Regions from separate parts of the Streptomyces sp. NBC_00038 genome, predicted to be linked through region 3. Evidence: riboswitches for the same ligand, from Rfam matches in the RefSeq annotation. Region 3 holds a riboswitch; each other region holds the start of a gene.

What was found. A riboswitch is a leader RNA that binds a small molecule or an ion and turns the genes downstream of it on or off. The one in region 3 is predicted to bind thiamine pyrophosphate.
Region 1: it holds a riboswitch for thiamine pyrophosphate, as region 3 does, so the genes downstream of both, OG219_RS34660 (thiamine ABC transporter substrate binding subunit) here and thiC (phosphomethylpyrimidine synthase ThiC) in region 3, are expected to answer to the same signal.
Region 2: it holds a riboswitch for thiamine pyrophosphate, as region 3 does, so the genes downstream of both, thiO (glycine oxidase ThiO) here and thiC (phosphomethylpyrimidine synthase ThiC) in region 3, are expected to answer to the same signal.

Annotation. Positions count from the first base shown of each region.
Region 1 is NZ_JAPELQ010000001.1:7,639,327-7,649,399, forward strand. Features, by position in the region: gene OG219_RS34620 (TetR/AcrR family transcriptional regulator) at 100-657, shown strand; gene OG219_RS34625 (murein hydrolase activator EnvC) at 819-1,460, opposite strand; gene rpsB (30S ribosomal protein S2) at 1,714-2,664, shown strand; gene tsf (translation elongation factor Ts) at 2,760-3,596, shown strand; gene pyrH (UMP kinase) at 3,790-4,560, shown strand; gene frr (ribosome recycling factor) at 4,698-5,255, shown strand; gene OG219_RS34650 (phosphatidate cytidylyltransferase) at 5,255-6,382, shown strand; gene rlmN (23S rRNA (adenine(2503)-C(2))-methyltransferase RlmN) at 6,463-7,569, shown strand; TPP riboswitch at 7,604-7,722, shown strand; gene OG219_RS34660 (thiamine ABC transporter substrate binding subunit) at 7,797-8,885, shown strand; gene OG219_RS34665 (iron ABC transporter permease) at 8,861-10,073, shown strand, end outside.
Region 2 is NZ_JAPELQ010000001.1:2,912,491-2,922,563, reverse strand. Features, by position in the region: gene OG219_RS13430 (bacterioferritin-associated ferredoxin) at 89-331, shown strand; gene bfr (bacterioferritin) at 339-818, opposite strand; gene OG219_RS13420 (sulfite oxidase-like oxidoreductase) at 975-1,607, shown strand; gene OG219_RS13415 (DUF4396 domain-containing protein) at 1,637-2,128, opposite strand; gene OG219_RS13410 (deoxyribonuclease IV) at 2,198-3,073, opposite strand; gene pknB (Stk1 family PASTA domain-containing Ser/Thr kinase) at 3,159-5,114, opposite strand; gene OG219_RS13400 (thiazole synthase) at 5,364-6,158, opposite strand; gene thiS (sulfur carrier protein ThiS) at 6,162-6,374, opposite strand; gene thiO (glycine oxidase ThiO) at 6,371-7,585, opposite strand; TPP riboswitch at 7,583-7,696, opposite strand; gene OG219_RS13385 (NAD(P)/FAD-dependent oxidoreductase) at 7,880-9,106, shown strand; gene OG219_RS13380 (Rv2175c family DNA-binding protein) at 9,218-9,583, shown strand; gene thiE (thiamine phosphate synthase) at 9,675-10,073, shown strand, end outside.
Region 3 is NZ_JAPELQ010000001.1:5,249,878-5,259,950, forward strand. Features, by position in the region: gene OG219_RS23670 (LacI family DNA-binding transcriptional regulator) at 1-1,033, shown strand, start outside; gene OG219_RS23675 (metallophosphoesterase) at 1,221-2,297, shown strand; gene OG219_RS23680 (hypothetical protein) at 2,480-3,346, shown strand; gene OG219_RS23685 (VWA domain-containing protein) at 3,482-4,930, opposite strand; gene thiC (phosphomethylpyrimidine synthase ThiC) at 5,039-6,841, opposite strand; TPP riboswitch at 6,834-6,990, opposite strand; gene OG219_RS23695 (YibE/F family protein) at 7,062-8,555, shown strand; gene OG219_RS23700 (SsgA family sporulation/cell division regulator) at 8,691-9,128, opposite strand; gene OG219_RS23705 (IclR family transcriptional regulator) at 9,228-10,028, opposite strand.

The DNA.
Region 1 (10,073 bases), 2.4 Mb from region 3:
TTTCGTCGTCGCTTCGGATCGTCGGGTCATCGGAGTGGCTGCCGTCCGGGGCGGTCCGTCCGTAAAGTGGTGGTCGTGCCAAGGATTCGAGCGGCCTCCGTGGCCGAGCACCGGTCGATGCAGCGAGCCGCCCTGCTGGACGCGGCGCGGTCCCTGCTGTCCGAGGGTGGGACGGAGGCGCTGACCTTCCCCGCTCTCGCCGAGCGCACGGGGCTTGCGCGGTCTTCCGTGTATGAGTACTTCCGGTCGCGGGCCGCCGTTGTCGAAGAGCTGTGCGAGGTCGACTTTCCGGTCTGGGCGGCGGAGGTGTCTGACGCGATGCAGCGGGCGGAGACCTCGGAGGCCAAGGTCGAGGCCTATGTCCGGCAGCAGCTGGCCCTTGTCGGGGACCGGCGGCACCGGGCCGTGGTGGCCATCTCCGCGAGCGAGCTCGATGCCGGGGCCCGGGAGAAGATCCGGGCTGCGCATGGTGGGCTTGTCGCGATGATCGTCGAGGCGCTCGGAGAGCTGGGGCATGCGGAGCCTCGGCTGGCGGCGATGCTTCTCCAGGGTGTGGTGGATGCCGCTGTGCGGCGGATTGAGCTGGGGGCGGCGGAGGATCCGGGCTCCATTACTGACGCGGCGGTTGCCATGGCTCTGCGGGGCGTTCGGGGCTGAGTCGCTGTTTCTGCGCACCCGGGGTGGGGGCTGGGGTCGGGGTGGGTCGCGCAGCCCGGCGCTTGCGGGGTGCCGCTCCCTTGGGATGGGCGCCGCCCCTAGCGGCACGCATGCCCACAGCGGGGACGGTTGATGGGCACGCATGCCCACAGCTAGAGCGGTTACAGCTTCACCCCAGCCACCGGCAGCAAGCGCGACGGGCCCCTGCTCAATAGCCAAGGTGGGAGCAGTGACAGTGGATCCAGGTACGTCTTTCCTCTGAGCAAGCCCCAGTGCAGGCACGATGTCGGGCAGTGGGGGCTGCCTGGCTCCACGGTGCCCAGTACCTCGCCCGCCGCGACTTCGGTGCCCTTCTCCACCGTTGCCCGGACCGGACCGTATGTCGTGCGCAGCGGCGGTGTGCCCGTGGCCGTCAGTTCCACCGAGACCACTCCGTGTCCCGCGACCCTGCCCGCGAACGACACCCGGCCCGGTGCGACGGCCCGTACCGGTGTGCCGGGAGCCGCCGCGAGGTCCACGCCCCGGTGACCGCGGCCGTATGCCGTCGCCGGCGGTTCCCAGCCCCGTACGACCGAGGGACGTATGCCCACGGGCCAGGCGCGGGCCACGGCCGGGACCGCCGGATCGGCTGCCGGAGGGACTGAAGGTTCCCGTGGTCCGGTGGGGCCCGGTGGTGCGGGTCCGGTCGTACGTGCCAGGGCGGACGGGGTCAGGGATCCCAGGACGGTCACCGTCAAACCCAGCAGCAGGCCCAGCCACGTACGCAGACATCGTTTCGCTCGCATGCGAGAACCGTCCCGCATCGGGCGGATCATGGCCGGGATCTGTGGAGCACCGGCCGGTTGTGGACAGCGGCGTCACCCGGTGCCTCTCAGGTCCCGTACACTTCTGGTGGCGATCCGGGTGACCGGGTCGACTTCGCACGCCCCGACACGCAGGCCATCAAACAGCCGGTGTCAGCGCCTCTCGGTCCCTAGTGGCAAGGCGCAAGCGGGCGTCAGGCGCGAGTGCCGTCCGGCACGCGCGGCACAACCGAGAACACCAAGGAGAACGGCCATGGCCGTCGTCACGATGCGGGAGCTGCTGGAAAGCGGCGTCCACTTCGGTCACCAGACCCGTCGTTGGAACCCGAAGATGAAGCGCTTCATCTTCACGGAGCGCAACGGCATCTACATCATCGACCTGCTCCAGTCGCTGTCGTACATCGACCGCGCCTACGAGTTCGTCAAGGAGACCGTCGCCCACGGCGGCACGGTCATGTTCGTCGGCACGAAGAAGCAGGCGCAGGAGGCCATCGCCGAGCAGGCCACCCGCGTCGGCATGCCCTACGTCAACCAGCGCTGGCTGGGCGGCATGCTCACCAACTTCTCGACCGTCTACAAGCGTCTGCAGCGCCTCAAGGAGCTCGAGCAGATCGACTTCGAGGACGTCGCCGCGTCGGGTCTCACCAAGAAGGAGCTTCTCGTGCTCTCGCGCGAGAAGGCCAAGCTGGAGAAGACCCTCGGTGGTATCCGCGAGATGCAGAAGGTGCCCAGCGCCGTCTGGATCGTGGACACCAAGAAGGAGCACATCGCGGTCGGTGAGGCCCGGAAGCTCAACATCCCGGTCGTCGCCATCCTCGACACCAACTGCGACCCCGACGAGGTCGACTACAAGATCCCGGGCAACGACGACGCGATCCGCTCCGTCACCCTGCTCACCCGCGTGATCGCCGACGCCGTCGCCGAGGGCCTCATCTCCCGTTCCGGTGCCGGCAAGGCCGCCGAGGGTGACAAGGCCGCGGGCGAGCCGCTCGCCGCGTGGGAGCGCGACCTGCTCGAGGGCGAGAAGAAGGCGGACGACGCCGAGGCTCCGGCCGCTGAGGCCGCCGCTGCCGAGGCCCCCGCCGCTGAGGCCGAGGCCGAGAAGCCGGCCGAGGCCGCTGCCGAGGCTCCGGTCGCCGAGGCGCCCGCCGCCGACGCCCCGGTCGCCGACGAGGCCCCCGCCGCGGACGCCGAGCAGGCCTGACCCCTCACCCCTTCGGGTTCTGAACGGCGGGGGCACACCAAGCCCCCGCCGTTCGGCCCGTAGATCTTCAGACTTCGAGAGAGATTCCAGGAATCATGGCGAACTACACCGCCGCCGACGTCAAGAAGCTCCGTGAGCTCACCGGCGCAGGCATGATGGACTGCAAGAAGGCGCTGGACGAGGCCGACGGCAACGTCGACAAGGCCGTCGAGGCGCTGCGCATCAAGGGCCAGAAGGGCGTCGCCAAGCGCGAGGGCCGCTCCGCCGAGAATGGCGCTGTGGTCTCCATCATCGCCGACGACAACTCCTCCGGTGTCCTGGTCGAGCTGAAGTGCGAGACGGACTTCGTCGCCAAGGGCGAGAGGTTCCAGGCCGTCGCGAACCAGATCGCCGAGCACGTCGTCAAGACCTCCCCGGCCGACATCGAGGCGCTGCTCGCCTCCGAGATCGAGGCCGGCAAGACGGTCCAGGCGTTCGTCGACGAGGCCAACGCCAACCTGGGCGAGAAGATCGTCCTGGACCGCTTCGCCCAGTTCGCCGGCGCGTACGTCACCTCGTACATGCACCGCACCATGCCCGACCTGCCCCCGCAGATCGGTGTCCTGGTCGAGCTGGACAAGGCCAACGCCGAGCTCGCCAGGGGTGTCGCGCAGCACATCGCCGCCTTCGCGCCGAAGTACCTCTCCAAGGAGGACGTTCCGGCCGAGGTCGTCGAGACCGAGCGCCGCGTCGCCGAGGAGACCACCCGCGCCGAGGGCAAGCCCGAGGCCGCCCTGCCGAAGATCGTCGAGGGTCGCGTCAACGGTTTCTTCAAGGACGCCACCCTTCTCGGTCAGCCGTACGCGCTGGACCCGAAGAAGTCCGTCCAGAAGGTTCTGGACGAGGCCGGTGTCACCCTGAAGCGCTTCGTGCGCATCAAGGTCGGCATCTGAGTCCGTACCGCGATCGACGCCCGACCCCGCTGCTAGGGTCGACAGCAGTCGTCCGCGGACGTGGGCACGCGCGCGCGTGTGTCGGACGACAGCAGATCTGACGAGGAGGCCATTGCCGAGCATGGGATGCGAACAACACCCCACCGGCAATGGCCTTCTTTGTATGTGTGACACGTAAAGAGGCGAGAGATCCATGACCACCACGCAGGCCGACAAGGGCGAGAAGACCGACGACGGCAAAGGCACGGGACGCTTCATGCTGAAGCTTTCCGGCGAGGCGTTCGCCGGGGGCGGAGGACTGGGCGTCGACCCCGACGTGGTGCACAAGATCGCTCGCGAGATCGCGGCCGTCGTGCGCGACGGCGCCCAGATCGCGGTCGTCATCGGCGGCGGCAACTTCTTCCGCGGCGCCGAACTCCAGCAGCGCGGCATGGACCGGGCGCGCTCCGACTACATGGGCATGCTCGGCACGGTCATGAACTGCCTGGCCCTCCAGGACTTCCTGGAGAAGGAAGGCATCGACAGCCGTGTGCAGACCGCCATCACCATGGGGCAGGTCGCCGAGCCGTACATCCCGCTGCGCGCCGTACGGCACCTGGAGAAGGGCCGTGTGGTCATCTTCGGCGCCGGTATGGGCATGCCGTACTTCTCCACCGACACCACCGCCGCGCAGCGCGCCCTGGAGATCGACGCCGAGGCCCTGCTGATGGGCAAGAACGGTGTCGACGGGGTCTACGACTCCGACCCGAAGACCAACCCCGAAGCGGTCAAGTTCGACTCGCTCAGCTACGGCGAGGTCATCACCCGCGACCTCAAGGTCGCCGACATGACCGCCATCACGCTGTGCCGGGACAACAAGCTGCCCATCCTGGTCTTCGAGCTTCTGGCGGAGGGCAATATCGCACGGGCCGTCAAGGGTGAGAAGATCGGCACACTCGTGGGTGAACACAGCAGCCGGGCCTGACCGGGGACGAGCCCTGACCGGGGGATGGACAATGTCCTGCCGGTCCGGAACCGTGCAGGAATAAGACGCGACGCAGCCGGCTGCCACCCCTACGAGGAACAGCTGCCGGGCCTACTCAAGACACGCAGGAGCAAGTGGTGATCGAAGAGACCCTCCTCGAGGCCGAGGAGAAGATGGAGAAGGCCGTCGTGGTCGCCAAGGAGGACTTCGCCGCGATCCGCACCGGCCGTGCGCACCCGGCGATGTTCAACAAGATCGTGGCCGACTACTACGGCGCGCTGACGCCGATCAACCAGCTGGCCTCGTTCTCGGTGCCCGAGCCGCGTATGGCGGTGGTGACCCCGTTCGACAAGAGCGCGATGCGCAACATCGAGCAGGCGATCCGCGATTCCGACCTGGGTGTCAACCCGAGCAACGACGGCAACATCATCCGGGTGGTGTTCCCGGAGCTGACCCAGGAGCGCCGCAAGGAGTACATCAAGGTCGCCAAGACCAAGGGTGAGGACGCCAAGATCTCGATCCGCTCCGTGCGCCGCAAGGCGAAGGAGACCATCGACAAGCTGGTCAAGGACGGCGAGGTCGGCGAGGACGAGGGCCGCCGTGCGGAGAAGGAACTCGACGACACCACGGCGAAGTACGCCGCCCAGGTGGACGAGCTCCTCAAGCACAAGGAAGCGGAGCTGCTCGAGGTCTGATGAACGACTCTTCCTGGGGGGCGCCGCCACAAGCCGGGTACTGGGGGCCGTCCGACCAGGGGCCTGTCCAGGGGGCTGCCCCGGCGGGTCCCACGTACGATGCGTATGACGCGCAGCACACTCGCCCCATGCCCATCGTGCCCGACGTACCCGCACACGGCGGAGACCAGGATGACGACCGGGGGGCCGCTCGGCTGAGCGGTCCCCTGTTCCGCGACGACACACCGGCGACGGCGCCCCACGGGGACTCGTCGCAGAAGCCGCAGGAGCCCATGCCCAGCGCCCCACAGCCCGCCCCCGCACCGCAGAAGAAGAGCGCGGGACGCGACTTGGGCGCGGCCATAGGCGTAGGCGTCGGGCTCGGTGCGGTGATCGTCGCATCGTTGTTCATCGTCAAGGCCGTGTTCATCGGCGTGATAGCGGTCGCCGTGGTGGTGGGGCTGTGGGAGCTCACGTCACGGCTCGAGGAGCGCAAGGGCATCAAGGCGCCTCTCGTGCCGCTGGCGCTCGGCGGTGCCGCGATGGTCGTCTCCGGCTACGTCCGGGGTGCCGAGGGCGCATGGGTGGCGATGGCGCTCACCGCGCTCGCGGTCCTGGTCTGGCGTATGACGGAGCCCCCCGAGGGCTACCTGAAGGACGTCACCGCCGGGGTCTTCGCGGCCTTCTACATCCCGTTCCTGGCCACGTTCGTCGCGTTGATGCTCACGGCCGACGACGGTTCGCGGCGGGTGCTCACGTTCCTGCTCCTCGCCGTGGTCAGCGACACGGGCGCGTACGCGATCGGCTGGCGCTTCGGCAAGCACAAGCTGGCGCCGCGCATCAGCCCCGGCAAGACCCGCGAGGGCCTGCTCGGAGCGGTCACCTTCGCGATGGCGGCGGGTGCGCTGTGCATGGAGTTCCTGATCGACGACGGCACCTGGTGGCAGGGCCTGCTCCTCGGCCTCGCGGTCGCGGCCAGCGCCACGCTGGGTGACCTCGGCGAGTCCATGATCAAGCGCGACCTGGGCATCAAGGACATGGGCACGCTGCTGCCGGGCCACGGCGGCATCATGGACCGGCTGGACTCGCTCCTGCCCACGGCTCCGGTGGTGTGGCTGTTGTTGGTGATCTTCGTCGGGTCCGGCTGACCTGCGGTTTTATCGGTTGGGGGCTCGTCGTCCACAGGGCGGCGAGTCCCTCTCCGTATGTCTGCGACACTGGTACAGCCATGCCTAAGCCCGGAGAACTCACATTCGTCGCCCCGCGCGGAGCCAAGAAGCCGCCGCGGCATCTCGCCGATCTCACGCCTGCCGAGCGTAAAGAGGCGGTTGCCGCGATCGGTGAGAAGCCGTTTCGTGCCAAGCAGCTGTCGCAGCACTACTTCGCGCGGTTCGCGCACGACCCCGAGGAGTGGACGGACATCCCGGCCGCCTCGCGCGGGAAGCTTCAGGAGGCGTTGCTTCCTGAGCTGATGACGGTCGTGCGTCATCTGTCGACCGACCAGGAGACCACGCGCAAGACGCTGTGGCGGCTCTTCGACGGCACGCTCGTCGAGTCCGTGCTGATGCGGTACCCGGACCGGGTGACCATGTGCATCAGCTCGCAGGCCGGGTGCGGGATGAACTGCCCGTTCTGTGCGACCGGGCAGGCCGGGCTCGACCGGAATCTCTCCACCGGTGAGATCGTGCACCAGATCGTGGACGGTATGCGGGCGCTCAGGGACGGCGAGATCCCGGGTGGTCCGTCGCGGCTCAGCAACATCGTCTTCATGGGCATGGGTGAGCCGCTCGCCAACTACAAGAGGGTGGTCGGCGCGATCCGCGCGCTGACCGACCCCGAGCCCGACGGGCTCGGCCTCTCGCAGCGTGGCATCACCGTGTCGACCGTCGGGCTTGTCCCGGCGATCAACCGTTTCTCCGACGAGGGCTTCAAGTGCCGCCTCGCCATCTCCCTGCACGCGCCCGACGACGAGCTGCGCGACACCCTCGTACCCGTGAACACACGGTGGCAGGTGCGGGAGGTGCTGGACGCCGGCTGGGAGTACGCGGCGAAGTCGGGGCGCCGGCTGTCCATCGAGTACGCGCTGATCAGGGACATCAACGACCAGGCCTGGCGTGGTGACCGGCTCGGGCGGATGCTCAAGGGCAAGCCCGTGCATGTCAATCTCATCCCGCTGAACCCGACGCCGGGCTCGAAGTGGACCGCCTCGCGGCCCGAGGACGAGAAGGCGTTCGTCGAGGCGATCGCTGCCCACGGGGTGCCGGTCACCGTCCGGGACACCCGCGGTCAGGAGATCGACGGGGCGTGCGGTCAGCTCGCGGCCACCGAGCGGTAACCTGGCTGGGAACAACCGCAGAATCCACATCTTCATATTCCGACAGGGGAGCGCCACAGCGCTGAGAGTGCGGTAGCCGGGTAACCGGTGGGCCGCAGACCCTCAGAACCTTGCCCAGGTCATTCTGGGTAGGAAGTTCGGTCAATACTCAAGCTGTTGCGCCCTGCCCGGGAACTCTCAGGGGTTCCCGGGCAGGGCCGCGTCTCTTCCTGGTCATCCCAGGAGGAATTTCAGTGAGCAAGAAGAAGACGATCACGGCCGTCGTGGTCGGTCTGGGGCTCGTCACGCTCTCCGCGTGCGGCTCGACCGAGTCCGGTTCCGGTAGCGGCGGTGACTCCAAGACCGTGACCGTCGTCAGCCATGACTCCTTCACCTACTCCAAGGACGTGCTGAGCGCCTTCGAGAAGGAGTCCGGGTACACGGTCAAGGTCCTCAAGGACGGCGACGCCGGGCAGGCCGTCAACAAGGCGATCCTCACCAAGGACAATCCGCAGGGCGACGTCTTCTTCGGCGTCGACAACACCCTGCTGTCCCGCGCGCTCGACAACGGGCTGTTCCAGTCGTACGAGGCCAAGGGCTCGGACCTGATCCTCCCGGAGTACCGGGTCGACGAGGACGAGCACCGGGTCACGCCCATCGACACCGGCGACATCTGCGTCAACTACGACAAGGCCTATTTCAGCGAGCACAAGCTGACGCCGCCGCAGTCCTTCGACGATCTCGTCAAGCCCGAGTACAAGAACCTCCTCGTCACCGAGAACGCCTCCACGTCCTCGCCCGGCCTCGGCTTCCTGCTCGGGACCGCTGCCAAGTACGGGGACGACGGCTGGGAGGACTACTGGACGAAGCTCAAGGCCAACGGCGTCAAGGTCGTCGACGGCTGGGAGCAGGCGTACAACGAGGAGTTCTCCGGCTCGGCCGGGGGCAAGAAGGCCAAGGCGGACCGGCCGCTCGTCGTCTCGTACGCCTCCTCGCCGCCCGCCGAGGTCATCTACGCCGACCCGAAGCCGACGACCGCGCCGACCGGCGTCGCGACCGGCACCTGCTTCCGGCAGGTCGAGTACGCGGGGCTGCTGAGCAACGCGAAGAACACCAAGGGCGGCGAGGCGCTCATCGACTTCCTGATCACCAAGAAGTTTCAGGAGGACATGCCGCTGAACATGTTCGTGTACCCGGTGGTCGAGGGGGCCACGGTGCCGGCCGAATTCACCGAGTTCGGTCCGCAGGCCAAGGACCCCGAGACCATGGACCCCGCCAAGATCGCCGCCAACCGTGACCAGTGGGTCAAGTCGTGGACCTCGCTCGTACTGAAGTAGCGCCCCGCGCGCGTAGGAAGTCCCGTCGCGGAGACGCGGCGCGGTTCGGGCTCATGGCCCTGCCCGTCGCGTTCTTCGGCGTCTTCTTCGCCTACCCCGTCGCGGCGATCGTGGCCCGCGGTCTCAAGGTGGACGGGGTCTGGCAGCTCGGCCGGATCTGGGACGTGCTTGCGCAGTCCGACATCCGGCACGTCCTGTGGTTCACCACCTGGCAGGCGCTCGCGTCGACGGCTCTCACGCTGCTGATCGCGCTCCCCGGCGCGTACGTCTTCGCGCGCTTCGATTTCAGGGGCAAGCAGGTCCTGCGCGCGGTGGTGACCGTCCCGTTCGTGCTGCCGACGGTCGTCGTCGGTACGGCGTTCCTGGCGCTGGTCGGCCGGGGCGGGCTCCTGGACGAGCTGTGGGGCGTACGACTGGACACCACCGTCTGGGCGATCCTGCTCGCGCACGTCTTCTTCAACTACGCGGTCGTCGTCCGCACCGTCGGCGGGCTCTGGTCGCAGCTCGACCCGCGTCAGGAGGAGGCCGCGCGGATGCTCGGCGCCTCCCGGTTCGCGGCCTGGCGGAAGGTGACGCTGCCGGCGCTGAGCCCGGCCGTGGCCGCCGCCGCGCTGATGGTCTTCCTCTTCACCTTCACCTCCTTCGGTGTGGTGCAGATCCTCGGCGGCCCCACCTTCTCGACGCTCGAAGTCGAGATCTACCGGCAGACCTCGGAGATCTTCGACCTCTCCACGGCGGCGGTGCTGACGATCATCCAGTTCGTGGCGGTGGGCGCGATCCTCGCCATGCACGCCAGGACCGTACGGCGCCGGGAGACCGCCCTGCGCCTGGTGGCCCCGGAGACGACCGCCCGCCGGCCGCGCGGGGCCGGGCAGTGGGCACTGCTCGCCGGGGTGCTCGCGAGCATCGCCGTGCTGCTCGTGCTGCCGCTCGGCGTGCTGGTCCAACGGTCCCTGGACGCACCCGACTTCGGGTACTACCGAGCGCTCACCTCCGACGACAGCGGCATCTTCCTGGTCGCGCCGATCGAGGCGATCGGCAACTCGCTGCAGTACGCGCTCGCCGCCACCGCCATCGCCGTATTCATCGGCGGTCTGGCGGCCGCCGCGCTCACCCGGCGTGCGGGCCGGCTCGTGCGCGGCTTCGACGCGCTGCTGATGCTGCCGCTGGGGGTGTCGGCGGTGACCG
Region 2 (10,073 bases), 2.3 Mb from region 3:
GGTTCCTGACAGGCGGGTAAGGTTAGGTTAGCCTCACCGATCATCGGGATGGCACGACCTACGAAATCCCCGTCGGGAGGTGGACCGCGTGTACGTCTGCAACTGCTTCGGTGTCACCGAGGCGCAGGTGAAGAAGCACGCGGAGGGCGGTGCCTGCACCCCCCGCCAGATAGCGTCGGAGTGCAAGGCGGGCACGGACTGTGGTTCGTGCGTCCGCCGAATTCAGGCCCTGCTGGGCCGGGGCGCGTGCCCGCGCCGCGAGCTGGTGGACGAGGGCCGGCCGGTCCTCTCCGAGCTCCCGGTGTCCGCGTCGCTGGACGAGGCCGCCTAGCGGGCCGTCAGCTGTCCGGCTGCTCGATCTGCTGCGCGATGTAGAGCGCCTCGCCGAGCTGCTCGACCAGCTCGAGCTGCGTGTCCAGATAGTCGATGTGGTGCTCCTCGTCCTCGAGGATGTCCTCGAAGATGTTCGCCGACGTGATGTCGCCCTTCGCGCGCATCACCTCGATTCCCCGCTTGAGGCGGTCGATCGCCTCGACCTCCACCTGCCGGTCGGCCTGGAACATCTCGGTGAGGGTCTGCCCCACTCGCACATGGAACAGCCGCTGGTAGTTCGGCAGGCCGTCCAGCATGAGGATGCGCTCGGTGATCTTGTCCGCGTGCTTCATCTCATCGATGGACTCAGAACGCGTGTACTTGGCGAGCTTGGTCCAGCCTTTGTTGTCCTGGATGCGGTAGTGCAGCCAGTACTGGTTGATCGCCGTCAGCTCACCGGTGAGCTGTTCGTTCAGGAACTCGAGGACCTCGGGGTCGCCCTGCATCGCAGAGGCTCCTTCCAGGAAGGGAAGTTGGCAGGTTGCGCCGCATCCTTGCACCGGCTTCCGGAGGGCGTCCAGTAAGTGCATGCTTAGTAGGAGTTGCCCGAATCCGACTTTGGCTGGTCATGTGCACTGCCCCAGGTCTGTCAGGATGGAGTCATGGGTCAGCCGGTGGAGCGTGAATCTGGAGAAGCGGCACAGTCGGAGCTTCCACCGGGGCAGCGACTGCAGCGCGGCTGGCCGGTCACGCACTACGGGCCCGTACCCAAGTTCCGCCCCGAACGCTGGGAGTTCAGGGTCTTCGGCGCCACCGCCGACGGTGAGAAGCACTGCTGGACCCACGAGGAGTTCACGGCCCTGCCGTACGCCTCGGTCGTGGCCGATCTGCACTGCGTCACGAAGTTCAGCATGATCGGGGCCGAATGGGGCGGCATTCCGGCCCGTACGATCCTGGAGATCGCCCCGCCGGCGCCCACCGTCACTCATGTCATGGTCTGGGCCGAGTACGGGTTCAGCTCCAACCTCCGCCTCGACGACTTCGCCTCCGACCGCACGATCTTCGCCACCCACAAGGACGGCGAACTGCTGACGGCGGAACACGGCTTCCCGCTCCGCCTCGTGGTGCCGCAGCTCTATGCCTGGAAGGGCCCCAAGTGGGTCCGCGGCGTCGAGTACATGACGGCGGACCGCCGCGGCTTCTGGGAGGAGCGCGGCTACCACAACGTCGGCGACCCGTGGCGCGAGCAGCGCTACTCGTACCAGGAGGAGCCCGGGGACGGCCCCGAGCTCTGAGTCCCGGCTGATTCCCGCTCCTGCGCCGGTCAGTGGTACTGGTGCACCACCGCATGGCCCTTGCCGCGGCCGATCATCCACTTGTTGACCGGGGTGGTGATCACGAACGCGGCGGCGAGTGCGATGGCCAGAACCCACCAGAACGCCGCGTCCGCGAGCTCCGCGTCCATCGCGCCCGGCCACAGGACGACCACGCCGTTGTCGATCAGCTCCATCACGGCGATGGAGAGGGTGTCGGCGGCGAGGGCGACCCGGATCGCGGCTTTCAGGCCGATGCCCGCCTTCAGTACGCCTTGCAGCGTGAGCAGGTAGCCGAAGAAGAAGGCGAGAGTAATCGCCAGGACGAGCGTCGGCACGTTGCCCCAGCCGAACGCCGTTCCGATCACCATGCCGAGTACCTCACCGATGGCGCAGCCGGTGAGGCAGTGCAGGGTCGCCTGGGCGGCCGTGGACCAGGTGACCTTGCCGATGCCGTGAGCATGGCCTTCGTGCGTGTGCCCGGTGTGCGCGTCGTGCTGCATGAGAAGCCCCCGGAGTCAGGTAGCGGTTCCTGTCGCGAGCAACAACTACATACCCCCTAGGGGTATTCCTCACTCCCGGAGTTTCTTCAGGCGCTCGATGTCCCCGGCGTGCCCCTCCTTGCCGCCGGGCGTCTCGATGATCAGGGGTACGCCCTCGGTGGCCGGGTGGGTCATCAGGGCGCGGAACGGGTCCTCGCCGATATGGCCGGAGCCAATGTTCTCGTGGCGGTCCTTGTGGGCGCCGACCACATCCTTGGAGTCGTTGGCGTGGATCAGCTTGAGCCGGCCCTCGCCGACCGTGTCCACCAGCAGGTCCAGGGTCTGATGCATCCCGCTCGGACCGGTCAGATCGTGGCCCGCCGCGTAGATGTGGCAGGTGTCGAGGCAGACACCCAGCTTCGGATGGGCGTCCAGCGCCTCGAAGTACGGTCCGAAGTCCCAGGTGCGGGAACAGAGCGAAGCGCCCTGACCTGCGGTCGACTCCAGGAGGAGGAACGGGTCGTCGTCGTGGGTCAGCTCGTCGAGCAGCGGCAGCAGGTGTTCGCGCACCTGTGCGAGGGCCACGGAACGCTCCCTGCCCCCGGTGGCGCTCCCCGTGTGCACGACCACGCCCAGCGCGCCGATCTCCCGGCCCCTGCGCAGCGAGTGCCGCAGCGACTCCACGGACTTTTCTACCGTCGCCTCGGTGTGCGAGCCGAAGTTGATCAGATACGGGGCATGGACGTACGCGGGGATCGAACCGGCGGCGCAGGCCGCGCGGAACGCTGCGTCCTCTTCGGCCCGCCGGGGGTTCCCGGCGGGAGTCGCCCAGCCGCGCGGGTTGGCGACGAAGACCTGGACGGTCTCGGCCTTGAGCTCGCGGGCGTAGCTCAGGCCGACGGAGTTGAGGCCGCCGGCCACAGGGACATGGCCGCCGACGGGGTTGCGGAGCTGCTTGCTGGTCACACTTGTCAGGGTGTCACGCGCGCCCGCCCGCCCCGTCGGCGGACCTCGTGGTCATCGGTCGGCTCACTGGTCGGCGTGGTGCGGCTCAGTCGATCTCGATGGTGATCGTCGAGCCCTTGGGCGCTGTGTCTCCGCCGTCCACCGACTGGCTCTTGACGGTGTTCCCGAAGAGGTTGAGCAGTCCGCGGTCCTCGTCGACCTGGAACCCGGCGTCCTCCAGGGTCTGCTTCGCGTCGTCGACGCTGTCGCCCACGACGTCCGGGACCTCGATCATCTCGGGACCCTTGGAGATCGTCAGCGTCACCGTGTCGCCCTCGGCGGCCTCATTGCCCCCGCCGGGGGACTGCTCGGCGACCAGACCCTTGTCGAACTCCGAATTGACCTGTGCGGAGGCGATCTTCACCTTCAGACCCGCCTCCTCCAGCTCCGCGGTGGCGTCTTCGACCGACGCTCCCGTGACGTCGGCCACCTCCACCGGGCTGCCCTTGCTGACGGTGATCGCGATGGCCGAGCCCGCGTGGCGCTCGGTGCCCGCCTCCGGGTCCGTGCTGATCACCGAGCCGTTGGGAACGTCGTCGCTGAACTCCCGGGTGACCAGGCCCGCCGCCAGGCCGCCGTCCTCCAGCGCCGCCTTCGCCTTGGCCAGTGTGGAGCCCTGGAGGTCGGGCACCTTCACCGTCTCCGGGCCGTCGGAGATGGTCAGGTTCACGGAGTCGTTGTCACGGATCTTGGCGCCGACGTCCGGGTCGCTGCTGATGACGGTGCCGCGCTCCACGGTGTCGCTGTACGCGTGCTCGACCTCCCCGAGGTCCAGCCCGGCCGCCTCCAGCCGGTCCTTGGCCGTCGTCTCGGACACCGCCAGGACGGCCGGGACCTTGGTGAACTGGCCGGAGTTGATGTACCAGACGCCCGCGCCGACGCCCAGCACCAGCAGGAGCGCCGTGACGATCGCGAGCACCCCGCGTCGGGAGTTGCCCGGGGCGCGCCGCGAGGGCGGGCCCGGCTCGGACGCGAACTGGCTGGTCCGCTCGAACCGGCTGGTCGCGTTGAGCACGGCGGCATCGGCGTACTCGGCGGGCTCGTTCACCGGCAGCGGGCGCGGCACGGACAGCGAGCGCGGGATCACACTCGTACGGTCCTCGGCGTTGTGGTGACCCGTGGCGAGGGCCTGCGGCGGTACGGCGTCGAGCTGCTCGGCGCTGAGCCCTGCCCGCGCCTCAAGCACCTGTCCCAGCAGCGCCACCGCGTCGTGCGGGCGCACCGCGGGGTTGCGCGCGGTCGCGGAGGTGACCAGCTCGTCGAGCTGGTACGCCAGCCCCGGCACGGCGGCCGACGGCGGCGGTACGTCCGCGTGGAGGTGCTGGTAGAACACCTGGGCGGGGGAGTCCCCGGAGTGCGGCTTGTCGCCGGTGAGCATCTCGTAGAGGACGATTCCGCAGGCGTAGACGTCGACGCGGGCGTCGGCGGTGCCGTGCTCGATCTGCTCGGGGGCGAGATACGAAACGGTGCCGAGGACGGCGCCCGTCGTGTTCGTCACGGTGTCCACGGCCCGTACGAGCCCGAAGTCCGCGACCTTGACCCGGCCGTCGTCCCCTATGAGGACGTTCTCCGGCTTCATGTCGCGGTGCACGAACCCGGCGCGGTGCGCGGCGCCGAGCGCGGCGAGCACCGGCTCCAGGATGTCGAGCGCGGCCCTCGGCTGCAGGGCTCCGCGCTCGCGCAGCACGTCACGCAGGGTGCACCCGGCGACGTACTCCATGGCCAGATAGACGTACGACCCGTCCGTCCCCTGGTCGAAGACCTGCACCACATTGGGGTGCGCGAGCCGGGCCACCGACTTGGCCTCGCGGATGAACCGTTCCACGAACGAGCCGTCGGCGGCCAGGGCCGGGTGCATCACCTTGAGGGCGAGCACGCGGTCGAGGCGGGTGTCCAGGGCCCGGTAGACCGTGGCCATCCCGCCGACCGCGATGCGCGCGTCCACGCGATAGCGGCCGTCGAGCAGCTGCCCGACAAGCGGGTCCTGAAGGGTCGTATCCACGCAGGTGAGTGTACGAGCCGCCACTGTCACCCCCCACCCGTTCAGCCGATACCGGAGCTGTACTGCAGCCGAGCTGTGACGCACGCCGCACGAGCTGGGCGGCATGCGTCAGCCGCCCGTGGCGGGGGACCCCCACGGGAGTCAGCCGCCGACGGCGGGGACCCCCACGGGAGACCCGCACCTTTCAACGGGGTGGAAACGGGCGGTGCGCGGGCGGGGAAGTCCTGAGGCAGCAACCACGGACGGCAGTCAGAAGGCAGGCCGCTCAGGATCCAGCCGGGCCAGCCCCTCCGCAGGAGACGACGCCTCGGCGAAGTGCCGCCGAGGAATCCGCCCCGCCCGGTAGGCGAGCCGCCCCGCCTCCACCGCGTGCCGCATGCCCTCGGCCATGAGCACGGGCTCCTGCGCCCGGGTCACCGCCGAGGCGAGCATCACACCCGCACACCCCAGCTCCATCGCGAGCGCGGCATCGGACGCCGTACCGGCCCCCGCGTCCAGAATGACCGGCACGCGCGCGTGCTCCACGATCAGCTGGAAGTTGTGCGGATTGCGGATCCCGAGCCCGGACCCGATGGGCGAACCCAACGGCATGATCGCGGCGCAGCCGACGTCCTCCAGCTTCCGCGCGAGGACGGGGTCGTCGTTCGTGTAGGGCAGCACGGTGAACCCGTCGTCCACCAGCGTCTCCGCCGCGTCGAGCAGTTCGATCGGATCGGGCAGCAGCGTGCGCTCGTCGGCGATCACCTCCAGCTTGATCACGTCGGTGCCGAGAGCCTCACGCGCGAGCCGGGCGGTCAGCACGGCCTCCCCTGCGGTGAAGCACCCCGCCGTGTTCGGCAGCACGCGGATGCCAAGCCGGTCGAGCACGGACAGCACCGAACCGTGCACGGAAGCGTTCACGCGCCGCATCGCGACCGTCGTCAGCTCCGTGCCGGAGGCGACGAGCGAGCGCTCCAGGACGTCGAGGCTGGGCGCACCCCCCGTACCCATGATCAGTCGGGACGAGAAGGACGTACCACCGAGGACAAAGGGATCGTCGGCCATGGGTCAGCCTCCTTGGACGGCGGTGAGGACTTCGACGCGGTCTCCCTCGGAGAGGGAGGTGGACGACCACTGCCCGCGCGGGACGACGGTTTCGTTGAGCGCGGCGGCGACACCGGACGGGGCCGGGGTGAGCGCCGCGACGAGCGTGTCGAGAGCGGTGCCCGCGGCGATCCGCCGCCGCTCTCCGTTGACGAAGACGCTGACGAGGATGTTCATGCGGGCTGCTCCGTGAGGGCCGGGCTGAAGCGCTTGGGGGTGAAGGGGCGTGCCACTTCCGGGAGTTCACCGGTGGTCAGGGCATGCGCCATCGCGTCACCGGTGACGGGGGTCAGCAGGACGCCGTTGCGGTAGTGCCCGGTCGCCAGCAGGAGCCCGTCGAGCTCGGTGGGGCCGAGCAGCGGCGCGTTGTCGGGCGACGCGGGGCGCAGTCCGGCGCGCGTCTCGGTGAGCGGCAGTTCGGTGATCCCGGGAACCAGCTCATGGGCGTCGCGCAGCAGCTCGTAGACGCCGCCCGCGGTCACCGTCGTGTCCCAGCCCAGCTCCTCGCTGGTCGCGCCCACGACGAGCTCGCCGTTCTCGCGCGGCACCAGGTAGACATGGCTGCCGCGGACGACGGCACGCACGGTCCGGCTCAGGAAGGGCGCGTACGGCTTCGGCACGGTCAGCCGCAGCACCTGGCCCTTCACGGGGCGCACGGGTGGCAGTACGGCGTCGGGAACGCCCGCGAGGCGCCCGCTGAGACTCCCCGCGGCGAGGACCACCTGCCCCGCCGCCAGCTCCGTACCGTCCGCGGTGACGACTCCGGCCGCCCGGTCCCGTACGACGGTCAGGCGCTCGGCCCACGTCCGGCGGAACACCACTCCGGCCCGCTCGCACGCCGTGACCAGGGCCTTGGCGAGCCGGCGCGGATCGACCTGGTGGTCGCCGTCGACCCGCAGCCCGCCGCGTACGCCGGGCGCGAGCATCGGTTCGAGGCGGCGGCACTCACGCCCGCTGAGCCACTCCGAGTCGAGCCCCGACCGACGTTGCAGGGCGTGCAGTTCGCGCAGGTGGGCGCGGTCGTCGGCGTCGAGCGCGACGGCCAGGGTGCCGCACCGGCGGTAGCCGAGGTCCTGGCCCGTCGCCTCGGTGAGTTCGGCGGCGAAGTCCGGGTAGCGGTGTGCGGAGGCGAGGTTGAGGCCCAGCAGGGTCTGCTCGCCGTAGTGCAGTTCCGTGACGGCGGCGAGCATTCCGGCCGCGACCTGCGCGGCACCACCGCCGGGCTCGGGGTCCACGAGCGCGGTCGTGAACCCGCGCTGCGCGGCCCGCCAAGCCGTCACAAGACCGATGATTCCGCCCCCGATGACAAGGACGTCTGAAGTGCTTGATGTCTGCGATGCGAGACGTGCGTCTGATGTCTGGGATGTGTCTGACGGTGTACGCGACATGGGCGTCCAGCCCCTCCCTTCGCCGGCATGACCCGGATCAGGTTCGTACGGTCGGAGGCCGTCCCAGCCTCCCTCTCAGCCCGGTGCGTCCGGACTCCCGCGAGTGCTTTACGTCGGCCAGCCTAGCCCGCTGCCGTATGTCTCAGTAAGGGAGCCCGCGTCCATGGCCCGTTCGCTCGACGGCCTCGTCCTGTCCCCGGTCGCCGACCAGGCACAGGTCAGGATGGGCGATGTGGAACAGGTCACCGAGCACGCCCACTGACTGACAAATTGTCAGCTGTCTATGGTGATCAGGTGACCGAGAAGACGCGGGTTCAGGAGCGGACGGTACGGCAGGTCGTCGTCGTGGGCGCGGGCATGGCGGGCGTGCAGACCGCGGTCGCCCTGCGAGAACAGGGCTTCGACGGCGGCGTGACGCTGATCGGGGCGGAACCGCACCAGCCGTACGACCGGCCGCCGCTCTCCAAGGCCGTGCTGCTCGGCAAGGCCGAGGGCTCCGCCTTCGACATCGACTTCGAGGCGCTGGGCATCGAACTGCAGCTCGGACGCGAAGCGCTCGGCGTACGCCCTCAGGACCATGAGCTGGACACCGCCACGGGCCCGGTGCCGTACGACGTCCTGGTCCTCGCGACCGGCGCGGAACCGATCCGGCTGCCGGGCGCGGAGGGCGTCCCCGGGGTCCATCTGCTGCGCACCCTGGACGACGCCGAGCGGCTGCGTCCCGTTCTCGCCCAGCAGCACGACATCGTGGTGGTCGGGGCGGGCTGGATCGGTGCCGAGTTCGCCACGGCGGCGCGTGACGCGGGGTGCGTGGTGACCGTCGTCGAGGCCGCCGACCGGCCGCTCGCCGGGGCGCTGCCCGCCGAGGTGGCCGCGCCGATGGCCGCCTGGTACGCGGACAGCGGGGCCTCATTGCGTACCCACGCGCGCGTGGAGCGCGTCGAGCCCGGCGCGGTGGTCCTGGACGACGGCTCCCGGGTGCCCGCGGATGCCGTGGTCGTCGGCATCGGCGCGCGCCCCGCCACCGCCTGGCTCAGCGGCTCGGGCATCGAGCTCGGCGCCCACCGCGAGGTCGTGGCCGACGACCATCTGCGCACCTCCGCCCCGGACGTCTACGCGGTCGGCGACTGCGCCTCCTTCCCTTCGGGCAGGTACGAGGACCGCCTTCTGGTCCACCACTGGGACAACGCCCTCCAGGGCCCGCGCACGGTGGCGGCGAACATCATCGGCGAGTCCCCCGTCGCGTACGACCCCGTCCCGTACTTCTGGTCCGAGCAGTTCGGCCGCTTCGTCCAGTACGTCGGTCACCACGCGCCCGCCGACACCACCGTCTGGCGCGGCGACCCGTCCGGCGCCGCCTGGACGGTCTGCTGGCTCCACGACGGCCGCCTGGTCGCCCTCCTGGCGATCGGCCGCCCCAGGGACCTGGCCCAGGGCCGCAAACTCATCGAGGCGGGCGCCCTTATGGACCCGGAGCTGCTGTCGGACCCGGCGCGCCCGCTGAAGACGGCGACGGCGTAGGCGGAACGGGTCCACCGTCGGGGAGCCGTCTTCGCAGGTTTTGGGCGCTTTGCGCCCGGTCGGGCCGGGACTCGGGTACCGAGTGTCAGTCCGGGATGGCAGGCTTGTCCCGTGACCGAGATTGACGCAAAGATCGATGCTCTCGTCCCCGCCTGGCTCACCCTCCCCGACATCGCCGAGCAGTTCGGTGTCGAGGTGACCCGAGTCCGGCAGCTGGTCAAGGAGGGCCAGGTGATCGCCGTACGCCGTGGTGAGAACCGCGCGCTGCACGTCCCCGCCGCCTTCATCGACGGGGACAAGGTGGTCAAGGGCCTGACAGGCACCCTGACGCTCCTGCGGGACGACGGTTTCTCCGACGAAGAGATGCTCGAGTGGCTCTTCACCCCCGACCCGAGCCTGCCCGGTACCCCCGCGCAGGCTCTCAGCGAGAATCGCGGCACGGAGGTGAAGCGTCGCGCCCAGGCGCTCGCCGTCTGACCTGAACCAACCGTCCGACGTTCGGACCACGGCGGCCACGGACCACCCCGGCCGCCGTGGTCCCCACGCACCGACAACGGGGGATGCACCCATGCCCGACAATGCCGCCGCAGCCGCACGAGCCCAGCTCGCCGACGCCCGCGTGTACCTGTGCACGGACGCCCGCAAGCGCCAGGGCGACCTCGCCGATTTCCTGGACGTGGTGCTGGAGGGCGGTGTCGACATCGTGCAGCTGCGCGACAAGGGCATGGAGGCGGCCGAGGAGCTGGAGCACCTCCAGGTCTTCGCGGACGCCTGCGCACGTCACGGCAAGCTCCTCGCGGTCAACGACCGGGCGGACGTCGCCCACGCGGTCGGTGCCGACGTGCTCCATCTGGGCCAGGGCGACCTCCCGGTTCCCGCGGCCCGCGCCATCCTCGGCGACGAGGTCCTCCTGGGCCGCTCCACGCACGCCGAGTCCGAGGCCGCGGCAGCCGCCGTCCAGGAGGGC
Region 3 (10,073 bases):
AGATGTGGCCGCAGCCGCCGGAGTGTCCATCACGACCGTCTCCGACGCCCTCAACGGCAAGGGCCGGCTCCCGGACGCCACCCGACGCCATGTCCGCGAGGTCGCCGACCGGCTGGGCTACCGCCCGTCGGCCGCGGCCCGAACCCTCCGTACCGGCAAGTCGGGCCTCATCGGCCTGACCGTGACGACGTACGGGGATGAACCTTTCACCTTCACCGAGTTCGCGTACTTCGCGGAGATGGCCAGAGCCGCCACATCGGCCGCGCTGGCCCGGGGCTACGCCCTGGTCATCCTCCCCGCGACCTCGCGCCACGACGTGTGGTCCAACGTCGCCCTGGACGGAACCGTGGTCATCGACCCGTCCGACCACGACCCGGTCGTCAGCGAGCTGGTCCGCCAGGGCTTACCGGTCGTCTCCGACGGCCGCCCGGCCGGCTCACTGCCGGTCACCGCCTGGGTGGACAACGACCACGAGGCCGCCGTCCTGGGCATCCTCGACCACCTGGCCGACGCCGGAGCCCGCCGGATCGGCCTCCTCACCGGCACCACCACCGACACGTACACCCACCTCTCCACCACCGCATACCTGCGCTGGTGCGAGCGCGTGGGCCAGGATCCGGTGTACGAGGCCTACCCGGCGCATGATCCGTGCGCGGGAGCCGTCGCCGCCGACCGGCTGCTCGCCCGCCCCGACCGGCCCGACGCCGTCTACGGGCTCTTCGACCCGAACGGCACCGACCTGCTGGCCGCGGCCAGACGCTACGGCCTGCGCGTACCGGACGACCTGCTCCTCGTCTGCTGCAGCGAGTCCACCGTCTACGCGAACACCGAGCCGCCGGTCACCACACTCTCGCTCAAACCGCGCCGAATCGGCACAGCGGTGGTCCAGCTCCTCATCGACGCGATCGAGGGGGTCGAATCGGACCAACCGGTCGAGCAGGTGATACCGACCGAGCTGATCGTGCGGACCTCCTCCGAACGCCGTCCGCCGCGTACGACGGTGAGTCCGCCCCGATCACCCGAGAAAGGTTGACGCCCGGTAAAGAAAGGGCGGGGAAAGCCCCGCCCAATTCGGGCAAAAACCCCGGTGAACTGGGCTCCTGCCCCGATTCACCACCCCTGGGTCATCACATGGCGCGATCCGCATTCCTATGATGGGCCCACGACACCGCGGGCCGCTGCGACCAGGCAGTCCGATCCGGTGCAGATGCGGCGCGATGGTGGTGGAGGGGTCGATGACTCAGGGGGCCGGTCAGGGACCCGAGCTGGCGCGGGCGGCGACGTTGCGCGACTTCCGGGTGCCCGCGTACGTCCACGAGGCCGGTCCGTACGCACAGAACACGCCACCCGACGAGGGTGCGGGACCCGCCGAGGAGCCCGAGGGCTACACGCCGACGCGACGTGATCTGCCGGTCATCAACCGGGGTGACACGGTTCAGGTCACCGTCGACCCCGCCGCTCCGGAGGCCGACGACGGACCCGGGCCGCTGTACGTCGTGGGTGATGTGCACGGCTATCTCGACCAGCTCGTCGCCGCGCTCCAGGAGCAGGGCCTCATCGACGCCGCGGGCGACTGGTCCGCCGGGACCGCGCGCCTGTGGTTCCTCGGCGACTTCACCGACCGCGGCCCCGACGGCATCGGCGTGATCGACCTGGTGATGCGGCTGTCCGCCGAGGCGGCCGCGGCCGGCGGCTACTGCAAGGCGCTCATGGGCAACCACGAGCTGCTGCTGCTCGGCGCCAAGCGCTTCGCCGACACCCCCGTCAACTCCGGCGCGGGCACCGCCACCTTCCAGGCCGCCTGGCTGCTCAACGGCGGCCAGAAGACCGACATGGACCGTCTCCAGGACCACCATCTGCAGTGGATGGCCCGCCTCGACGCCATGGAGCAGGTCGACGGACACCTCCTGGTGCACTCCGACACCACCGCCTATCTCGACTACGGCGATTCCATCGAAGCGGTCAACGACACCATCCGCGAAACCCTCACCCGCAATGACGCGGACGAGTGCTGGGACCTGTTCCGCAAGTTCACCAAGCGCTTCGCCTTCCGCGACGACGGCGGCGCCGAGGCCGTACGCTCCCTGCTGGACGCATACGGCGGCACGCGCATCGTCCATGGCCACAGCCCCATCCCGTACCTGCTCGGCGAAGTGGGCTCGGAGGACGGCGAAGACAGTACGGGCCCCGTCGTCGACGGGCCGCATCTCTACGCCGACGGACTGGCCATCGCGATGGACGGCGGCGTGACCATGGCCGGAAAACTGCTGGTCCAGCAACTGCCATTGGATAACTGAGGGTTCAACGGGCAGGCGTCCCCCCACGGAGGACTGCGCTGGCCAGGGGGCAATTTCTGGAAACCCCCTGTCACGGCGTGCCGTCACCGCTCTACCATCGGACTATCCGTAGCAGGCTCCCCTCCGTTTCTGCCCAACGGCTCGTCAGCGTGCGAGCCATCAGCCCTACGGAGCATCGGGGGATGCAGATGAACAGCGTTCCGCAGCACCTGCTGAGCGAGGACCGCCAGGAATACGAGCGGATCCTCGATGAGGCGCTGCGCTCCGCACCACACCGCCCGGAACTCGCCGCTGTCGGCCAGCGGCTCAACCCGGAACAACTGCGCACCATGGCACTCAACGCCACCGCGCTCATCACGGCGGCCGCGACAGCCGAGTACCAGCACTACGTGAAGGTCCGTGAGGAACTGCGCCATCCGGCGCCGACCACCCCGCCCGTTCGCAAGGAAGCCGGCTCCGCGGAGCCGGGCTCGAGCGCGATGGGGCTCGCCGCCACCGTGGGGGAGGTCACCGAGACAGCCGGAGCCGGCGCCATCGCCGTCGTCGCGGTGCTCGCCCCCGTCCTCGCCGGCACAGCCGCGGCGATCTTCCTGCTCGTGGGGTACATCCTGAAGATGCTCGACCCCGAGCCGGCGTTCGCCAAGACCCTCCTCACCACCGGGTGGGTCTTCGGCGCGGTCACGGCGGCCGCGATTCTGGTCGCCGCGGTCGGACTGCTTCTCACGGCCCTGCGCAACGGTTCGTCCTCGCTCCAGGCCGGAGCGCGCGGCGAACTCGACGAACAGGTCGCCCGGGCCAGGGAAGCCTGGCGCGATGCCCTGCTGGCGCGCGGCATCCTGCCGTTCCTCAGGGAGGCACTCGCGGATCCGGGCGCGGCGGCAATGGGTCGTACATCCCCTGCGCCGATCAGCCGCATGCCGCAACTCGGCTACAACCGGCCGGGGTTCAGCAGCCCCGACGGCGGCCCGGCGGCAGGGCCACGGCCCAGCTACAGCAGCCCGGACTTCTCGAGCCCGGACTTCGGAGGGCCTGAACACCAGCCGGAGTGACCCCCGGTACGCCGACATCCGGGACGGTCACGTGACGGGGAGCCGTGCTCGCGCCACATCGGTGCGGGCCCGGCTCCGGGCTGGCGGCTAGCGGACCCGGCTGGCGGGCTGCGTACGCTCCCACGCGACGGCGGGTCAGATGATGATCCCCAGCTGCCGTGCCGCGGTCACCCAGGCCGGGAACTGGGACAGCAGCCGGTCGTACAACTCCGGGTCAGGGAGGCCTGCGATGTCGTCGACGGCGAAGAAGCCCACGTTGTCGACGCGCCTGCCCGGAAGCTGGTCGAACCGCTCCAGCACGCCGTAGTTGGACCGGCCCAATCCCACGAACTGCCAGAAGACCGGCTCCTCCACCGACTCCCGCAGCTCCTTCTCGATCTCCTTGTTGCGGTAGACACCGCCGTCGGAGAAGAACAGCACCAGCGTGGGATCTGCGGCCGGGTGCTCACGGACGTACGAACGGACCTCGGCGATCACCTTCTGCTCCTCGTTCTGGATGCCGACCGCCCGCATGTCCACCTGCCCCGGTTTCAGACCCTTGCGCGCCTTCTTCCGCCGGAACAGGGTCAGTTCCCCGACCCGGACATGAAGCTCCAGCCACTCCGGCAGTTCCCCCGGGCTCAGATCCGGCAGCCGGGCGGCGTTGGACGCGAACGTCCATGCCTGCATCACTCCGTCGTCGTCCAACTCCGCGGCGACCGCGACCATCCGCTCCACCACGTCGGCCACAACGCCCTTGTAGTACAGCCCGGACATGGATCCGGAGGCGTCAAGGACCAGAACCACGCGCGCCCTGACCCCCACCGCACCGTGCTTCTTCAGACTGACGGCCACCTGCTCCTTGCGCAGGGAGAGCCGCTTGCGCATGTCCAGGGGCAGCTGCTCCTCGCTCTTGGTGAGACGAGGGCTCTGCGGCGCGGGCACGGGCCCGGGGGCTGCTGCGGGCGTTGCCGAAGGCACGGGCCGGGGAGCCGCCGTCGGCGTGGCCATTGAGGCGGAAGCCGGAGTGGCCGCCGAAGCGACGGTCGGCGAGGCTACGGCGGCGTCCGGCTCCTCGTCCACACTGATCCCGAAGTCGGTGGCCAGGCCCGCGAGCCCGGACGCATACCCCTGTCCGACCGCGCGGAACTTCCACCGACCGCCCCGCAGATACAGCTCACCACCGATGAACGCCGTCTCCGTCGTGGCCTCCATCTCGAAGTACGCGAGCTCGTCCCGCGTCCCGGCGTCGAGCAGCCTCAGCGTCAGCCCGGACAACTCACCGAAGGTGCCCCCGTCGGCCGAGGCGCACAGGACGACCCGCTCGATGTCCGGCTCCAAGGCACGCAGGTCCACCTCGACCGTGTCCGTCGTGGCACCGGCGTCCTGCCGCTTCCCGAGATGACGTACGGCCCGGGAGGCGTGCTGCGGCTGGTTGTAGAAGACGAAGTCCCCGTCGTCCCGCACCCGTCCACCCGCACCGAGCAGCAGCGCGGAGGCATCGGCGTCCGGCGCACCGGACCCTCCGGACCAGCCGAGCACCACGTGTACGGCCCCGGCATCGACGGGAAGATTGGCACCCTTGCTCATGGATGTGGATGTCATACGCCCAGTCTGCCGAGAGAACCCGCCCCCGGAGCCGTCCGATACACATACGCGCACAACTCCGCGCATCGGACGACCCCGGTCACCACGCCCCTCGTACCCGCGACCTCAGTCCGCCAACGGCAGATAGACCCGATTACCGGCGGCGGCGAACTCCTTGGACTTCTGAGCCATACCCTCCTCGATCTCCGTCTGCGTGCCTCCGTGCTCGCGTCGGATGTCATGCGAGATCTTCATGGAGCAGAACTTCGGCCCGCACATGGAGCAGAAGTGGGCCGTCTTGGCCGGTTCGGCCGGCAGTGTCTCGTCGTGGAACTCCCGTGCCGTGTCCGGGTCGAGGGCCAGGTTGAACTGGTCCTCCCACCGGAACTCGAAGCGGGCGTCGGACAGCGCGTCGTCCCAGACCTGCGCGCCTGGGTGTCCCTTGGCGAGGTCGGCTGCGTGGGCGGCGATCTTGTAGGTGATGACGCCGGTCTTGACGTCGTCACGGTTGGGCAGGCCCAAGTGCTCCTTGGGCGTGACGTAGCAGAGCATGGCCGTGCCCCACCAGGCGATCATCGCGGCACCGATACCGGAGGTGATGTGGTCGTACGCAGGCGCGACGTCCGTCGTCAGCGGGCCGAGCGTATAGAACGGAGCTTCATCACAGATCTCCTGCTGAAGGTCGATGTTCTCCTTGATCTTGTGCATCGGGACATGTCCCGGGCCTTCGATCATGGTCTGAACATTGAAACGCTTCGCGATCGTGTTGAGTTCCCCGAGTGTCCTCAACTCCGCGAACTGTGCGGCGTCGTTGGCGTCCGCGATCGACCCGGGCCGCAGCCCGTCGCCGAGCGAGTACGTGACGTCGTACGCCGCGAGGATCTCGCAGAGCTCCTCGAAGTTCTCGTAGAGGAAGCTCTCCTGGTGGTGCGCCAGGCACCATGCCGCCATGATCGAGCCGCCGCGCGACACGATGCCGGTCTTGCGGTTCGCGGTGAGCGGCACGAACGGCAGGCGCACGCCCGCGTGGACCGTCATGTAGTCCACGCCCTGCTCGGCCTGCTCGATGACCGTGTCCTTGTAGATGTCCCAGGTCAGCTCCTCGGCGCGGCCGTCCACCTTCTCCAACGCCTGGTAGAGCGGAACCGTGCCGATGGGGACGGGGGAGTTGCGCAGCACCCACTCGCGGGTGGTGTGGATGTTGCGACCGGTGGACAGGTCCATGACCGTGTCGGCGCCCCACTTCGTGGCCCAGGTCATCTTGTCCACCTCCTCCTCGATCGAGGAGGTGACCGCGGAGTTGCCGATGTTGGCGTTGACCTTCACCAGGAACCGCTTGCCGATGATCATCGGCTCGATCTCCGGGTGGTTGACGTTCACGGGCAGCACCGCGCGACCGGCGGCGATCTCCTCGCGCACGACCTCGGCATCGACGTTCTCGCGGACCGCCACGAACTCCATCTCGGGCGTGATCTCCCCGCGACGGGCGTACGCGAGCTGCGTCACGGCCAGTCCTGAGCGGCCCCGGCGCGGCTGGCGCGGCCGCCCCGGGAAGACCGCGTCGAGGTTGCGGAGGCCTCCGCGCGGTGAGGTGTGCTTGATCCCGTCGTCCTCGGGACGGAGCGGGCGGCCCGCGTACTCCTCTGTGTCACCGCGGGCGATGATCCAGTTCTCGCGCAGCGGCGCCAGACCCCGGCGTACATCGGTTTCGACGGTCGGATCGGTGTACGGGCCGGAGGTGTCGTACAGCGTGACGGACTGTCCGTTGGTGAGGTGCACCTGACGGACCGGCACGCGCAGGTCGGGGCGCGAACCCCCGACATACGCCTTGTGCCAGCCGATGGACTGCCCGGCCTCGCCGTTCTGGGACGGTACGGAAACCCCGTCCGTCTGGCTGGAGGCAGGCGTGCGTGCGTCCTTGTTGGTCATGAGACCTACTCCCTACGCCGGCATTACCCGGTAACAGGTTCGGCGGTCGACGCAGCGGCTTCCGTCTGCCGATGTTTCATGTGAAACATCGCTGAGACGAAGGTCAGCGCCCTCTCAGCCCGGTGCTCCGAGCTCCCGCGTGTGCAAAGGTGCCTCCACGCTAGCGTCACATCGGACGCGTTGAACAGTGGGCCCTGTCCGTTCTTGCGATGATCGGTCGGTGACCACGATGCAGCAGCCCCCGATTCCGCCGTCCGAGCCGCCCCACGGGCATGGTCCCGGCGACGGCCACGGACACGGTCCGGGCGGTGGCGGAGGCCCCGGCGGCGGTCAAAGGCCGGGCGGCGGGCAGGGGTCCGGTGGCGGGCAGGGACCGGGCGACGGCCACGGCCACTCGCACAGTCACAGCCATGGCCCCGCCGCTCCCGTCTCCAAGCATCTGCGCAAGGTCATCGCCGCGGTGCTGATCCCCTTCGCCGCCGCGGTCGTCGTGGGACTCGTCGTGCTCTGGCCGGGCGGCGCCCCGGCACACGAACGCACCGGCGTCGGTTTCGACCGGCAGACCCAGCAGGCCACGGTCACCAAGGTCGACAAGGTGGACTGCGACTCCGTGAACGCCTCGGGGGAGACCCCGACCGGCGACACGTCCACCGCCGAGGGCTCCTCCGCGCAGCAGCAGGCGACGGGCGACTGCAAGAAGGCGACGATCCGGGTCGACACCGGCAACGACAAGGGCCGTACGTTCACCGAGATCGTCCAGCCGGACCAGTCACGCCAGTTGCACGAGGGCCAGAAGGTCGTGGTCGCGTACGAACCCTCCGCGCCCAAGGACTTGCAGTACTCGGTCAGCGACGTGAACCGCAGGATCCCGATGACGGTGCTCGCCGGGATCTTCGCCCTGATCGTCGTGGTCGTGGGGCGGATGCGCGGCGTCATGGCGCTGATCGCGCTGGCCATCAGCTTCATGATCCTGACGCTCTTCATCCTGCCCGCGATCCTGCAGGGTTCGAACCCGCTGGTCGTGGCGGTCGTCGGATCCAGCGCCATCATGCTGATCGCGCTCTACATGTGCCATGGACTGTCGGCCCGGACCTCGGTGGCGGTGATCGGCACACTGCTCTCTCTGCTGCTGATCGGGCTGCTCGGCTCCGGGTTCATCGACTGGGCGTCACTCACCGGGAACACGGACGACAACACCGGCCTGATCCACGGTCTGTATCCGTCCATCGACATGAGCGGCCTGCTGCTCGCGGGCATCATCATCGGTTCGCTCGGTGTGCTCGACGACGTGACGGTGACGCAGACCTCCGCGGTCTGGGAATTGCACGAGGCGAACCCTTCGATGGGCTGGCGCGGGCTGTACCGCGCGGGCATCCGCATCGGCCGCGACCACATCGCCTCGGTCGTCAACACGCTCGTCCTGGCGTACGCGGGCGCGGCGCTGCCTCTGCTGTTGCTCTTCTCGATCGCGGAGAGCAGCGTGGGCACGGTCGCCAACAGCGAACTGGTCGCCGAGGAGATCGTGCGCACCCTGGTCGGCTCGATCGGCCTGGTCGCCGCGGTACCGGTCACCACGCTGCTGGCTGCCCTGGTGGTCTCCGCCGACCGCCCCGGGGCTCCGGCCGGCCGACCGGAGGCCCCCACCGCCCCTGCGGAGCCGGTGGGGGCCAGGACGCCGGTGCGGGGCGGGAAGGGCCGCCGCCGCAAGCACTGAAGTCGCCCGACGCTCAGGCCACTTGACCCCGTCACTGCCCCGTCCCCTGGCGCCGCCCCTTGGTGCCGAGCTCAGGTGCCCGAGACCGTGACCACTTGAGGAAGCGTTACTCCACATGGGGGCATCGAAGGCGCTTCAGCCCGCGCTCTGCTCCTCCGCAAGGATGCGGTCCAGCGCCTCGTCGAGATGCGTGTCGAAGTCCGCGAGGGAACGCTCCTGCCCGAGCGGCACGAGCTTGTCCGTGCGGTCGAGGAACGCCACGAGCGGCGCCGCCCCGGACCGGAACAACGCGTGATCGCCGCCCACTTGAAGCCGGATCAGCACCTCACCGAACGCGTCCGGGTCGGCGGGCGCGATGTGCACATCACCGTCGCCACACGGGCGGCCCACGCCGTCGACCAGCAACTCCCGCCCGAACGCCCAGGTCACGGGCGCGTCGCCGGGCAAATGAAAGGTCAGCCGCACGGCATACGGATCACAGGTCTCGTATCGCAGCTCCACCGGAATGCGGAAGGAGAGCTCCTCCGACACGAGGAAGCTCATCATGACCTCTGCCTGCACCGACTCACGCATCGCCTACCCCGTCGTTTGCCGTCGACTGGCCAGGAATCGTCCCCCTGACACTGCTGAAATCTTGCTCAACGTACACGTCAGATCACAAGGAGTGAGTTTTCAGATACTGATAGAGATGGCGAGTGTCCCTAGCAGCCTGCCGATTTCGCCTTGCAACCGGCGCGCGGCGGGGAGCAGTCGGTCGGCCTGGTGCGACGGTACGGAGATGGCCATGGTCGATGCGGTGGTGCCGGCCGTGATGGGAATCGCTGCGCAGACCGTGCCCAGCGCGTACTCCTGCCGTTCGATCACGGGCTCCATCCGGCCGATGCGCTCCAGGCGCCGCAGCAGGCTGTCGCTGTCACGCACCGTGTACGGAGTGATCGACTGCACTGGATAGCGGTCGAGATGATCCCTCCGGGCCTTCTCGTCCAGCTGTGACAACAGGCACTGTCCGATCGCGTGGGCGTGCCCGGTCTCGCGGAAATCGGCCCACTCCTCGACCGCGGGATTGCCCGGGCTGTCGGCGACGCACATGATCTCGATCTCGCCGTCGCGGTACGTCGCGTAGTACACCGGTACACCGATCGAATCGCGCCAGTGTGCGAGCGCGTCGCTCATCGTGCTGCGACGTTTCTGCTGGGCTCCGCTGCTACTCAACCGCTCGGCGGCCTCACCGAGGAAGAACAGCCCCTTCTCGCGGCGCAGATAGCCCTCGTGGGCCAGAGTGCGCAGCAGGTGGTACGCCGTCGGCAGCGCGAGTCCTGCCTCCCGGGCCAGCTGTTTGGCGGGCGCTCCGTGCTCGCGGGCCGAGACGGCCTCCAGGAGGCGCATCGCCCGCTGCACGGAGCCGATGAGGGTCGTGGGGTGGGTTTCCAGGGGCGCGGCCTCTGCCGGGGGCGTTCGTGACCCCGCGAGCAGAGCGTGCGCGGCCCCGGGCGGGGTGCGCGTAGCCGTTGGCGGAGT